Frankia alni ACN14a: one gene and its partner. The protein of the gene in region 2 interacts with the protein of the main gene of each other region in a pairwise test. Links are inferred from orthologs where the notes say so. Each region holds a gene or a part of one and is shown on either strand. Other genes may lie near its edges.

Region 1 (6,767 bases), 1.1 Mb from region 2 along the record:
TTGGTCGTCAGGTACCGCAGGTTCTCCGGGGTCTGGGTGACCGGCATGCCGATGAGCTCGACGATGCGCAGCCCGTAGCCCTCCAGGCCGGCCCGCTTGGTCGGGTTGTTCGACAGCAGCCGCAGGCCGCGCACCCCGAGGTCGACGAGGATCTGCGCGCCGGTGCCGTAGTCGCGGGCGTCGGCGGGCAGGCCGAGCGCGAGGTTGGCGTCCACGGTGTCGTGGCCGGCGTCCTGGAGCTGGTAGGCCCGCAGCTTGTGCATCAGGCCGATGCCGCGGCCCTCGTGGCCGCGCACGTAGAGGACCACCCCGCGACCCTCGGCCGCGATCATCCGCAGGGCGGCGTCGAGCTGGGTGCCGCAGTCGCAGCGCCGCGAGCCGAACACGTCGCCGGTGAGGCACTCGCTGTGCACCCGGACGAGGACGTCCTCGCCGTCGCCCAGCTCGCCGCGGATCAGCGCGATGTGCTCCACCCCGTCGAGGACGTTGCGGAAGCCGACGGCGCGGAAGGTGCCGTAGCTGGTCGGGATCGTCGCCTCGGCGACCCGCACCACCTGCTTCTCCGTCCGCCGACGGTAGGCGATGAGGTCGGCGATGGAAATCAGCAGCAGGCCGTGGTCGCGGGCGAACGCGGCGAGCTCGGGAAGGCGCGCCATCGTCCCGTCGTCGTTGACGATCTCGCAGATGGTGCCCGCCGGGCGCAGTCCGGCGAGCCGGGCCAGGTCGACGGCCGCCTCGGTGTGGCCCGGCCGGCGCAGCACGCCGCCGTCCTTGGCCCGCAGCGGGAAGATGTGCCCCGGCCGGCTCAGGTCGCCCGGGACGGTGTCGGGGTCGGCGAGCAACCGGATCGTGCGGGCCCGGTCGGCGGCGGAGATGCCGGTGGAGACGCCCTCGCGGGCGTCGACGGTGATGGTGAACGCCGTGCCCATCCGCTCGGTGTTGTGCGGGACCATCTGGTCGAGCTCGAGCCGGTCGGTGTCGACGGCGTCCATCGGCACGCAGATCACCCCGGAGGTGTAGCGCGTCATGAACGCGACGAGCTCGGGGGTGGCCGCCTCGGCGGCGAAGATCAGGTCGCCCTCGTTCTCCCGGTCGGCGTCGTCGACGACGACGAGCGGCCGGCCGGCGGCGATCTCGGCGATGGCGTCCTCGATGGAGGCGAACGTCACGTCGACGTCGCCGTCGACGGTCGCCGGGCCGGCACCGGACGTCCCGCCGACGGCCGCGGGCAGAGCGTCCGCGGGCAGGGCGGAGGCGGGCGGAGCTGAGGCGGGCGAGGCGGGGAGGGACGAGGCAGAGCGAGGCGAGGCGGGGGCGGGCGGGGCGGGGATGGCCGTCGAGGAGGCGCCGGCCGCGGATGTGGTCATCGGGGCAGTCCGTTCGGGTCGATGGTGCCGGCATGCAGCTTCTCGACGTACTTCGCCAGCACGTCGACCTCGATGTTGACCCGGGCACCCGGTGCACGGCGGCCGAGCGTGGTCAGGTCGAGGGTGGTGGGGATCAGGCTGACGGTGAACGTCGCCGGAGAGTCGCCCCCGGCCGGGGTGACCTCGACGACGGTCAGGCTGACGCCGTCGACCGTCACCGAGCCCTTCTCCACGAGGTAGCGGTCGAGGCCGGCGGGCAGGGCGATGCGGACGATCTCCCAGTGCTCGTCGGCCTGCCGGTCGACGACGACGCCGACGCCGTCGACGTGCCCCTGGACCAGATGACCGCCGAGACGGTCGGCCAGCCGCACGGGCCGTTCGAGGTTCACCGGATCGCCCACGGCGAGCTGGCCGAGGGAGGACCGCACGAGGGTTTCGCGCATCACGTCAGCCGTGAACGTCGCGGACGCCGAGATTGTGCCGGCGGGACCCGCGCGACCGGCCCCCGCGGCCGGCGCGCCGCCCCCCGGGTCGGCGCCACCAGGGTCGGCGGCAGTCAGACCAGCGCCGGCCGGATCGCCGCCGGCCCGCTGGAAGGAGGTCACCGTGAGACACACGCCGTTGACGGCGATGGAGGCGCCGTGGGTCGCGTCCGCCAGTACGGTCTGACAGGCAATGGTGAGCGCCGCCGACTCCGGCCGCGCATCCACCGCAGCCACCACGCCGAGCTCTTCAACGATGCCGGTGAACATCCGACTCGCGCCCTTCGGTCCCGGGCACCGCTCCCCGGATTCGGGGGGTTCCCACGCGGGACCTGCCGGCGTGCGCACGCCGACGCGCGCCCGCGGACGGCAACGGCCACCCACGGACACTCGGCCCGCGCGCGTCCTCCCATCCGGACTTTGACCGTCGGTCCCGGAGTTCCACCGGATCAGCCGTCCCATTACCTGCGGACGGGTCGCGGACTATCACCGCCGGCTCGGAGTTTCACCGACCCCGGAGCGCGCGTGCTGCTGGTTGTACTGCCCCAAGTCTGACATACGAAGCGGCCACACGCCGCACCCGGCGACGTGACCGAGGTCATGCCCGCCCGGGCAAACACCAGGTCGGGCGCGCCTGCGCGGTGCTCAGCCGAGCGGGAGGTGGCTGTTGACCGCGCGGACGTCCGCGGCGAGCGCCGGGATCTCGACCACCTCGACGCCGGCCGCGGCCAGCCGTTCGGCGCCGTCGCAGTCGACGAACAGCGACGGCTCGCGCCAGGCGAAAACCACCCGGCCGATGCCGGCGGCGAGGATGAGCTCCGTGCAGGTCCACGGCCGCGACGCCCGCGCGCTGCACGGCTCCAGCGAGCTGTACACCGTCGCCCCCGCCGGATCGACACCGACACCGGGATCGCCGCCGCCACCGGAATCGACACCGCCACCGGGATCACCGCCGGCGGCCGACGCGTCGAGGCGGGCGGCGAGGCGGCGCAGCGCGACCTCCTCGGCGTGGTCGTGCGGTTCCTCCGCTCGGGAGTAGCCCTCGGCCAGCGGGGTTCCGTCGGCCGCCACGATCAGCGCGCCGACCGAGTACGCCGTGGACGACGGCGGGCAGCGGCGCCCGAGCTCGACCGCGCGGGCCAGCCAGTACCGGTCCCTGTCGGGGCCCGGCGGCGGACCACCGGGAGACGGCGAGCCGGCCGACGTCACGCCGGGTCGCCGACCGCCGGGTCGCCGACCGACCGGGAGGCCGGCGGGGAGGCCGGCGGGGTCAGCCGGGGGGCGACCCGCAGCGCCTGGGCGCGCAGCTTCTCGACGGCCTCGCCGGGATCGTCGGCGCCGAAGACCGCCGTGCCGGCGACGAAGACGTCGACCCCGGCCGCCGCGGCCTGCTCGACGGTGTTCTCGTTGACCCCGCCGTCGATCTGCAGCCACAGGTCCAGGCCGCGGTCGTCGATCAGGCGGCGCGCCGCCTCGATCTTCGGCAGCACCTCGGTCATGAACTTCTGACCTCCGAAGCCGGGCTCGATGGTCATCAGCAGCAGCAGATCGAAGCGGTGCAGGTCGTCGAGGTAGCGCTCGACCGGGGTGTTCGGCTTCACGGCGAGGCCGGTGCGGGCGCCGGCGGCCCGGATCGCCGCGGTGGTCCGCCGCAGGTCGGACACGGCCTCGGCGTGGATGGTCACGTTCGCCGCGCCGCGCTCGGCGTAGTCGGCGGCCCAGCGGTCCGGGTCCTCGATCATGAGATGGCAGTCGAGCGGGGTCTGCGTCGTCGACCGCAACGCCGTCACCGCGTCCGGGGAGAACGCCAGGTTCGGGACGAAGTGGTAGTCCATGACGTCGACGTGCAGCCAGTCGGCCCGGCCCTCGACCGCGAGGGCGGCGTCGGCCAGTCGACCGAAGTCCGCGGCGAGCATGCTGGGATAGATCTGTGCGGTTGCCACCCCGCGAGACTATCGACCGAATCGCCGCACGCCCCGACCCGTTCGACACCTTCGCGGCGGACATCTTCCGCGTTCGACAACCTTCGCGTTCGGCAACCTTCGCGTTCGGACCCTCGGCCGCGCGCCGGGCCCAGGTCGGGCAGCCGGCGGTCGGTGGGCAGGCGCCTGCCCACCGGGCGGGCTCAGTCCGGGTTGCGGCGCAGCAGCGCCACGAACATCGCGTCCGTGCCGTGCCGGTGCGGCCAGAGCTGGACGAACGGGCCGGATCCGAGCCCGTCGACCTCCGGCAGCCCGAGCCGGGCGTCGAGCACGGAGACATCCACCCGTTGCCCGGTCACCTGGCGGACCACCTCCACGGTCTCCGCCGGATGCGGGGAGCAGGTCGCGTAGGCGACCACCCCGCCGGGCCGGACCAGGTCCAGCGCGGCGACGAGCAGGGCGCTCTGCAACGGCACGAGGGCGGCCAGGTCGCCGGGGATGCGCCGCCAGCGGGCCTCCGGACGGCGCCGCAGCGCCCCGAGCCCGGTGCAGGGGACGTCGACGAGCACCCGGTCGGCGCTGCCCGCCGGCAGCGGGGCCGCCCGCCCGTCCGCGCGCACCACCCAGGCCCGCGGCTCCCCCGCCAGCGACCGGGCCACCAACCCGGCCCGGGTCGCCCGCGGTTCCAGCGCGAGCAGCGTCGCGCCGGAACCCGGCGCCGCGAGGCCTGCGGGCGCCGCGGGCTGCGACGAGAAGCCGGGCCCGCCGCCCGAGCGGTCGGTGAGCAGCCCGGCGAGCAGCGCAGCCTTACCGCCCGGACCGGCGCACAGGTCGACGGTCAGCCCACGGTCCCGGCCGACCGTGGGCGTGCGGGCCAGGGCGAGCGCGACCAGCTGGCTGCCCTCGTCCTGCACCGCGGCGGCCCCGGACGCCACCGCAGGCAGCCGCGCGGGATCGCCGCCGTCGAGGCGCACCGCGTACGGCGAGTAGGGCCCGGCGGCCGCGTCGAGCCCCTCCTCGGCGGCCTCGGCGAGCAGGCGGTTCTGGTCGGTGCGGCCCGGCCGGGCGACCAGGTGCACCGCGGGCCGGGTGTCGTCGGCGACGAGCGCGGCGCGGGTCTCGTCGAGGTCGTCCCCGAGCGCCTCCGCCACCACCTCGACGATCCAGCGCGGGTGAGTCGTCACCACCGCCAGGTGGCCGATCGGGTCGGTCTCGAAGCGGGGAGCGCCGAGCAGGGTGGCGAGGTCCCCGCCCGTCTCCGCGATCCGGGTGGCCACCCGACGCAGCACCGCGTTCGCGAACCGGACCGGACGCTCGCCGCTGGTCGCCCGGACCAGGTCCACGGTGCTGGCCACCGCGGCGCGGGCGGGCACCCGGGTGCGCAGCAGTTGATAGGCGCCGAGCCGTAGCGCGTCGCGCAGCGGCGGGTCGATGTCGTGCACGGGCCGACTCGTCGCCGTGTCGAGCAGACCGTCGAGGGTGCCCTGGGCGCGCAGCGCACCGTAGGCGAGCTCGGTGACGAAGCCGCGATCGCGGGCCGGCAGGCCGCTGCCGGCGAGCAGCGACGGCAGGAGCAGGTTCGCGTACGAACCACGCTCGTCGACCGCGCGCAGCACCTCCCAGGCCAGCAGACGGGGGCGGTCGACGGCGGCGGGCGGGCGGGCCCCGCGGGTGCCCGGTGATCCGGCCGGGCTCACGGGGCTCCCCCGGCACCGGCCGGACTCCCCGCCGCCGAGACCCGCTCCGCCGGGGCGTGCAGGAGGTCGTCGTCGGTCAGCCGGGCCCCTCGGGCCCAGTCGGCGGCCTTCATTGGTCCGCGGCCCTCCGGCCGCACCTCGTCGAGCAGCACCGGCGCCGTCCCGGTGCCCACGGCGACGGCGCCGTCGGCAAGCGCCACCAGCCGGCCCGGCGCCAGCTCGTCCGGCACGTTCTGCGCCCCGAGACGCACCGGGCCGATCTTGATCCGCCGGTCCCGGAACACCGTCCAGGCTCCGGGGGCGGGCGCCGCCGCCCGGGTCAGCCGGTCCACGGCGACCGCCGGCAGGGTCCAGTCGATCAACGCGTCCTGGGCGGTCAGCTTCGGCGCGAACGACACCCCCTCGGCGGGCTGGGGCACCGCCTGCAGGGTCCCGTCATCGATGCCGTCCATGACCGCGGCGAGCAGGTGCGCCCCGGAGTCCGCGAGTCGGTCGAGCAGGTCACCGGAGGTGTCGGTGGGGCGGACCCGCTCGGTGACGACGCCGAACACCGGCCCGGAGTCCATCGCCGGTTCGATCTGGAACACGCTGGCGCCGGTGAGATCGTCACCGGCGAGCACCGTTCGCTGCACCGGGGCCGCGCCGCGGTAGGCCGGCAGCAGCGAGAAGTGCAGGTTCACCCAGCCGTGACGGGGGATCGCGAGCGCCTCCCGGGGCAGCAGGGCGCCGTAGGCGACGACCGGGCAGCAGTCCGGCGCCAGATCGGTGAGCGCCGCGAGGAAGTCCGGGTCACGCGGCCGCTCCGGACTGAGCACCGGGATGCCGGCCTCGTCGGCGAGCAGGTGTACGGGCGGTGGCTTGATCTTCCGACCTCGACCGGCGGGCCGGTCGGGACGGGTGACGACCGCGACCACCTCGTGGCGTGGGCTGTCGATCAACGCCCGCAGGCTGGGCAGGGCGACCGCCGGTGTGCCGGCGAAAACAAGACGCATACGCGAGCACCGATCCGCCGCGACGCCGTGCGGACGCCGCAGCCGTCTACAGGGGCAGGGGAGCTGTCCGGCCAGGCCGGGGAGGTCCGCCGGCACCCAGGACGGGAACGGGCGGCATCCTCGGGCCTGCCGCCGCCCGACCGTACCGCGGACGACCACCACTGTGACGGACGGTCGGCCCCAGCCGCGATCGGGCCGCGGTCAGCCGATCACGAGCGGGTCGAGCTGGACGCGCAGGCCAGCCGTGCTGCGGCGGGCCCCGAGGACGCCGCGGGCCTCGTGCAGGGCGGCGGCGAGCGCCGCGCCG
Region 2 (6,675 bases):
GTCGCCCTCGACGTGGGGCTCGTCGACCGCCTCGGCTACCGCGACGAGGTGTACGCGGCCGCGCGGGCCCGGGTCCGGCGCTCGTCGGTGGGCGAGGGGTCCTCGGACACCGGCGGATCCCCGGCGGGAAACGGATCCCCGGCGGGAAGCGGGTCCTCGGTGGTTGGCGGGTCCCCGGTTGTCGGCGGGTCCTCGGTCGCCGGCCCGGCTGATGCCGACCTCGCCCCCACGGCCGACACCGACCTCACCGCCGCCGCCGGCCCGTCCGGCGGCGCGGCTGCCACCAAGGCCGGGGACGCCGGCGCCGAGCCGGTGCTGATGTACGCCACCGCCTACCGCCGCCTCGCCGAGCGGCGGGAGAAGTCCCCGGTGCGCCGGGTCGCGACCCTCACCGCGCGTGGTCCGGGTGCCTTCTTCCTGCGCGAGACCTCGCCCGCGCCGCAGCAGCGGTCCGCCGACGGCGTCACCGGCTCGACGAGTGGCCGGGCCGGGGCGCCCGACGACGGCGCCACGGCGGACGCCCAGGGCGTCCCGCTGGCGCCGTCGGTCACCGCGCCGCATCGCGACCCCCGCCGGTCGGTCGTGGCGCTCATCCACGGCACCGGGCAGGTCATCCTCGGGCCGGGCAACCCGGGGCCGTTCGGTAGCCCGGTGCTCGCCGCGGAGGCCGCCGCGGCGGCGTTCCGGGCCGCCGCGCGCGACGAGGACGTGGCGGCGGCGGTGTTCCGGGTGAACAGCCCCGGGGGTTCCTACGTCGCCTCGGACCTGGTGCGCCGGGAGGCCGAGCGGTTCCGGGCCAGCGGCCGTCCGCTCGTCGTGTCGATGGGCGACGTCGCCGCGTCGGGCGGCTACTTCGTCTCCCTGGCCGCGGACCTCATCGTGGCGAATCCGGGCACGCTGACCGGGTCCATCGGGGTGTTCGCCGGCAAGCAGGTGGTCCGGGAGCTGCTCGACAAGGTCGGGGTGGGTTTCGGGGCGGTCGCCGAGGGCGAGCACGCGCTGATGATGTCGCCGCGGCGTCCGTTCACCGTGGGTGAGCGGGAGAAGTTGGAGGAGTTCCTCGACCGCGTCTACGCGGACTTCGTCGACAAGGTGGCCGCGGCCCGGCGGCTGACCCGGGATCAGGTGCACGAGCTGGCCCGGGGCCGAGTATGGACGGGCGCCGACGCCCACGCCTACGGCCTGGTCGACGAGCTCGGCGGGTTGACGGACGCGCTCAGGCTGGCCTGGACTCGGGCCGGACTGCCCGAGGGGGAGACGCCGCGCGTGCGCCTGGCACCCCGGCCGTCGGTGCTGGAGCGGGTCCGGACGCCGAAGTCCAGCGAGGACCGCGGTGCCGCGGCGACGGCCCGGCCGGGGCTGCTGGGCGCGCTGCTCGGCGGTTCCGGAGCGTTCGGTGGTGCCGGTGGGCTCCTCGGCGCCGCCCTGTCCGGCGGTTCCGGGGCGTTGGCTGCCGGTGGGCTCCTCGGCGTCGCCGGGCTCGGGGGCTCCGGTGCGTTCGGTGGGGCTGGCGCGTCTGGTGGTGCTGGCGGCTTGGGTGGGTTCGCCGCCGGCTGGGGACCCTGGGCTCCGCTGGCCGCGCGGCTCGGCCTGCCCGTCGGCGGCCCGCTGATGATGCCGCCGATCGGGCGTATCGGTTAGACGACTCGGTCCGGTAGCCGGTGGCCGGTGGCCGGTGGCCCTGCGGTCTGATCGGGCGACGCGTCCGGGGTGGTCGTCGTCGCCCGCGGGTTCGGCGCCGCGCCAGGCCACCTCATTCGTGCCTCTCGGTGACCTCCTGTGCACAGAATCATGCCGAGGGGTAGGCACGGTTTTCGGCCGCAAAACCGTGCCGAAGCCTCGGCACGATCTGGCCCCAATCTGGCCGGAATCGGGTGTGCCTGTTGGCCCGCTGCCCGCGGGGACGCGTGGTGGGCGCGTGGCGCGTGGCGCGTGGCCGGTGGGTGGCGCGTGGCGCGTGGCCGGTGGGTGGCGCGTGGCGCGTGGCCGGTGGGTGGCGCGTGGCGCGTGGCGCGTGGCCGGTGGGTGGCGCGTGGCGCGTGGCCGGTGGGTGGCGCGTGGCGCGTGGCGCGTGGCCGGTGGGTGGCGCGTGGCGCGTGGCCGGTGGGTGGCGCGTGGCCGGTCGGTGGCGGCTGGCTGCGGGCGGGCGACTGCGGGCGGCTGGCTGCCTGTGGCGGGTCGGAGTCGGTAGGCCGCGCGGGCGCGGCCCCACCTGGGTGCCCGGGCGGCGGCGGGTCGCGGTCCGCGGGGCTGTGGGATGCGTGACACCGCGCCGGCCGTCCCGGGGTGGGCTGGCCGGCCGGGGCCGGTCGCGGCCGGCGGGGGTGGTCGGAACCTTCCGCGACGCGCCGGGATCAGCGCCGTCCCAGAGGGGCGCGACGGTAGTCTCGCACCGACCGGTTCGTCCGGACGGCCCTGCTCGTCCCGCGGTATGGGTCCGCCACGCCGTCGGGCGTGCCGCGGGGTCCGGCTGCGGGTGCTCGCTGGGCCGCGGTCCGCGGCGGTCCGTTCTGCCATCGTGTCGTCGCGTTCGAGTCGTCGCATTCGGAGGTCCTAGCCGTGCCGTCCATCGAGGCTGTCGGAGCCCGCGAGATCCTTGACTCGCGTGGCAATCCCACCGTCGAGGTCGAAGTCGTCCTGGAGGACGGGACGCTGGGCCGTGCGGCGGTGCCCAGCGGGGCCAGCACCGGCGCCTTCGAGGCCGTGGAGCTGCGCGACGGGGAGGACCGTTACGGCGGCAAGGGCGTCCGTAAGGCCGTGGCCGCGGTGATCGAGCGGATCGGCCCGGCGATCATCGAGCTGGAGGCCACCGAGCAGCGCCTGCTCGACCAGACGCTCATCGACCTCGACGGCACTCCGGGCAAGTCCGCCCTCGGCGCCAACGCCCTGCTCGGCGTGAGCCTCGCGGTGGCCAAGGCGGCCGCGGCCGCCAGCGGGCTGCCGCTGTTCCGCTACCTCGGCGGGCCGAGCGCGCACCTGCTGCCGGTGCCGATGCTGAACATCCTCAACGGCGGCGCGCACGCGGACACGAACGTCGACATCCAGGAATTCATGATCGCTCCGATCGGTGCGAGCAGCTTCTCCGAATCGCTGCGCTGGGGCGCCGAGGTCTACCACGCGCTCAAGAGCGTGCTCAAGGCGCGTGGCCTCGGCACCGGCGTCGGCGACGAGGGTGGCTTCGCCCCGAGCCTGCCCACCAACCGGGACGCGCTCGACCTCATCGCCGAGGCCGTCGACAAGGTCGGCCTGCGCCTCGGCTCGGACGTCGCGCTCGCCCTCGACGTCGCCTCGACCGAGTTCTACGCGGACGGTTCTTACACCTTCGAGGGCAGCACCCGCACCGCCGAGGAGCTCAGCGACTACTACGCGGAGCTGGTCGGCGCCTACCCGATCGTCTCCATCGAGGACCCGCTGGCCGAGGACGACTGGTCCGGCTGGGTGGCGCTGACCGAGCGGCTCGGCACCAAGGTGCAGCTCGTCGGGGACGACCTGTTCGTCACCAACCCGGAGCGGCTCGCCCGCGGGATCGCCTCCAAGGCCGCGAACGCCCTGCTGGTCAAGGTCAACCAGATCGGCACCCTCACCGAGACCCTCGACGCGGTCAACCTCGCCCACCGCAACGGCTACCGGGCGATGATGTCGCACCGCTCCGGCGAGACCGAGGACACCACGATCGCCGACCTCGCCGTCGCCGTCGACTGTGGCCAGATCAAGACCGGTGCCCCCGCCCGCTCCGAGCGGGTCGCGAAGTACAACCAGCTCCTGCGGATCGAGGAGGAGCTCGACGACGCCGCCCGCTTCGCCGGCGCAGCCGCCTTCCCGCGCCACGGGCAGCCTGCCTGATCCGCATGCCGCCGCCGCGCGCCGCGCTGACCACGAGGGCGACCCTGCTCGCCGTCGTGATCTGTGTGCTGGTGCTGACCCTCGCCTATCCGCTGCGGTTGTACCTCAAGCAGCAGAGCAAGCTCTCGGAGCTCGCGCGGACGAACGCGCAGACCCAGGCCCGGGTCGACGAGCTGCGCGCCACGGTCGGGCGCTACGACGACCAGGCCTGGGTCTCCGACGAGGCGCGCCGGCGGCTGCATTACATCAAGCCGGGCGAGCGGGCGTACCTGATGCCCGCCGCCCCCACGCCCGCGCCCGGTGACGAGGGTGAACGCGGCGGATCGTCCGGCGGGTCGGCCTGGTACGGCCGGCTGTGGTCGGAGATCGCGACGCCGTAGGCGGCTCACCGGTGGGTGGCCACGAGCCCTGGGCCGACCGTGGATGCGGACTGCTCGTCGGTCCGGGCTGCTCGTCGGTCCGGGCTGGCTCGTCGGTCCGGGGTGCTCGTGGATCTGGGGTGCTCGTGGATCTGCGATGCTAGGCGGCGGTGCCGGTGCGCGGTCGCCGTCCCGGGGAGGAGAGCGTCGCGGTGCGGGAGAAGAACGTGGTGTCGACGGCGGTGACGGCCGAGGAGGTCGAGATCGTCGGGCGGCAGTTGTCCCGTGCGCCGCGCGGAGTCCTGGCCGTCGCCCACCGTTGTTCCTGCGGGCTGCCGGACGTGGTCGAGACCGCTCCCCGGTTGCCGGACGGGTCGCCCTTCCCCACGCTCTACTACCTCACCTGCCCGCGCGCCGCGGCGGCGGTGTCGCGGCTGGAGGGGGCTGGGGTCATGCGGGAGATGACGGAGCGCCTCGCCCACGACCCCGATCTCGCCGCCGCCTACGCCGCGGCGCACCGGGACTACCTCGCCCGTCGCGACGCCCACGACGTCCTGCCCGGCGCCCCGAGCGCCGGTGGCATGCCGGAGCGGGTCAAGTGCCTGCACGTCCTGGTCGCGCACAGTCTGGCGGCGGGCCCGGGAGTGAACCCCTTCGGGGACGAGGCGCTCGCCGCCGTCGACGACTGGGGCCGGCGGGGTCCGTGCGTGGCCGTGGCGAGCGGAGCTGACGGAGCTGGCGGGGCCGTCGCGAGCAGGGCAGCTGGCCGGGCCGCGGCGGGTTCCGTGGGGACGACGGAGGAGGTGCCGACGTGAACCGCGTCGCCGCGATCGACTGCGGGACCAACTCGATCCGCCTGCTGGTGGCGGACTACGACGGGTCCGGGTTGCACGAGCTGACCCGCCGGATGGAGATCGTCCGGCTGGGTGCCGGGGTGGACCGCACCGGTGAGCTGGCGCCCGAGGCGCTGGCGCGGACCTTCGCCGCGCTGCGCGACTACGCCGCCGAGATCGAACGCCTCGGCGCCACCCGGGTGCGGATGGTGGCGACGAGCGCGACCCGCGACGCGCGTAACCGCGACGAGCTGGTCACCGGCGTCCGCGCGATCCTCGGCGTCGACCCCGAAGTGATCAGCGGGGAGGAGGAGGCGGCGCTGTCGTTCGGTGGCGCCATCGGCGACCTCGTCGGCGGATCCGGACAGTTCGCAGCGCCGGATCGGGTGGGGGCGCCGAGCCAGCCGGGAGCATCCGACCGGTCGGAAACACGCGGACAGCCCGGAGCATCCGGCAATCCCGGCTCCTCGGACGCGCGCGGAGGACTCGACCGCCAGCCCGGCAGGCCAGGCGCGGCGGGAACGCCCACCCAGCTGGGAACGTCCGGCCAGCTGGGAACGTCCGGCCAGCTCGGCAAGATCGGGCTGTCCGGCACGGGGGGCCTGTCATCGGTCGCCACGCCGATTCTGCTCGCCGACATCGGCGGGGGCTCGACGGAGCTGGTGCTCGGGGACGCGCACGGTGTGCGGGCGGCCCGCTCGGTCAACGTCGGCTGCGTCCGGCTGGCCGAGCGCCACCTGCGCGACGACCCGCCGACCGCGGCGCAGGCCGCGGCGATCGTCGCCGACGTGCACGCCGCGCTCGACCTCGCCGCGGCGACGGTGCCGCTGACCGAGGCCGCGACCCTGGTGGGCGTCGCCGGGACCGTCACCACGGTGGCCGCCCTCGCCGCCGGGCTGGCGGAGTACGATGCGGACCGCATCCACCTGTCGGTGACGAGCGCCGAGCAGGTGGCGGCCGTCACCGAGCTGCTGCTCGGCATGACGCACGACGAGCGGGCGGCCCTGCCGGTGATGCACCCCGGGCGGGTGGACGTCATCGCGTCCGGCGCGCTCGTCCTGCGCACGCTGGTCGAACGCACCGGCGCAGCGGCGGTCGTCGCCAGCGAACGGGACATCCTCGACGGGATCGCGCTGGCCCTGGCCACCTCCCCGCCGGCCCTGCCACCAGCGCCTGCCGATCCGCCTCTGTCCGCCGCGCCGTCTCTGTCCGCCGGGCCGTCTCTGTCTGCCGCGCCACCTCCGCCGGCGGCGCCGTCCCTGCCGACGGGGGCCGGTCCCGCCGCGGGATGACGGCCGGCCCGCGGCGCGATCCGGCGCGGCCGGGCGCCGGCTGGCCGGGTGACCTCGCCGACCCGACCACCCCGGTCGCGGCGAGCTGCGCGCAGGTGCGCGAGCTGGCGGCCGGCGCCGCCGACACGGGCGAACTCGACGCCCGGGTGTCGGTCTGCCGGGCCTGCCCGCGCCTGGTGACCTGGCGGGAGGAGGTCGCGGCGGTGCGGCGGGCCGCGTACGCCGACCAGCCGTACTGGGGGCGGCCGGTGTCGTCGTTCGGCCCGGCTGACGCCCGGATCCTGATCGTGGGCCTCGCCCCCGCCGCCCACGGCGGCAACCGCACCGGGCGCATCTTCACCGGCGACC

Evidence for each region.
Region 1: the proteins of eno (region 2) and rpe interact in binary tests that used the Escherichia coli proteins (3 or more experiments, as listed by UniProt). The link is inferred for Frankia alni ACN14a from one-to-one orthologs.

Annotation. Positions count from the first base shown.
Region 1 is NC_008278.1:5,659,663-5,666,429, forward strand. Bases 1,924-4,869 are described here. They hold rpe (ribulose-phosphate 3-epimerase), read right to left. Parts: upstream 3,793-4,869; coding sequence 3,055-3,792; downstream 1,924-3,054. Other genes in these bases: FRAAL_RS22775 (riboflavin synthase), read right to left, coding at 1,924-2,119; FRAAL_RS22780 (cytidine/deoxycytidylate deaminase family protein), read right to left, coding at 2,495-3,058; FRAAL_RS22790 (RsmB/NOP family class I SAM-dependent RNA methyltransferase), read right to left, coding at 3,975-4,869. Also shown: FRAAL_RS22770 (bifunctional 3,4-dihydroxy-2-butanone-4-phosphate synthase/GTP cyclohydrolase II), read right to left, coding at 1-1,367; more of FRAAL_RS22775, read right to left, coding at 1,364-1,923; more of FRAAL_RS22790, read right to left, coding at 4,870-5,468; fmt (methionyl-tRNA formyltransferase), read right to left, coding at 5,465-6,460; FRAAL_RS22800 (primosomal protein N'), read right to left, coding at 6,662-6,767. UniProt on the Escherichia coli protein: Catalyzes the reversible epimerization of D-ribulose 5-phosphate to D-xylulose 5-phosphate.
Region 2 is NC_008278.1:6,757,909-6,764,583, reverse strand. What follows is about bases 1,848-4,701. They hold eno (phosphopyruvate hydratase), read left to right. Parts: upstream 1,848-2,559; coding sequence 2,560-3,843; downstream 3,844-4,701. Other genes in these bases: FRAAL_RS27185 (DUF501 domain-containing protein), read left to right, coding at 4,415-4,701; FRAAL_RS27190 (FtsB family cell division protein), read left to right, coding at 3,849-4,223. In the rest of the region: signal peptide peptidase SppA, read left to right, coding at 1-1,641; more of FRAAL_RS27185, read left to right, coding at 4,702-5,017; FRAAL_RS27180 (Ppx/GppA phosphatase family protein), read left to right, coding at 5,014-6,327; FRAAL_RS27175 (uracil-DNA glycosylase), read left to right, coding at 6,324-6,675. UniProt on the Escherichia coli protein: Catalyzes the reversible conversion of 2-phosphoglycerate (2-PG) into phosphoenolpyruvate (PEP). It is essential for the degradation of carbohydrates via glycolysis.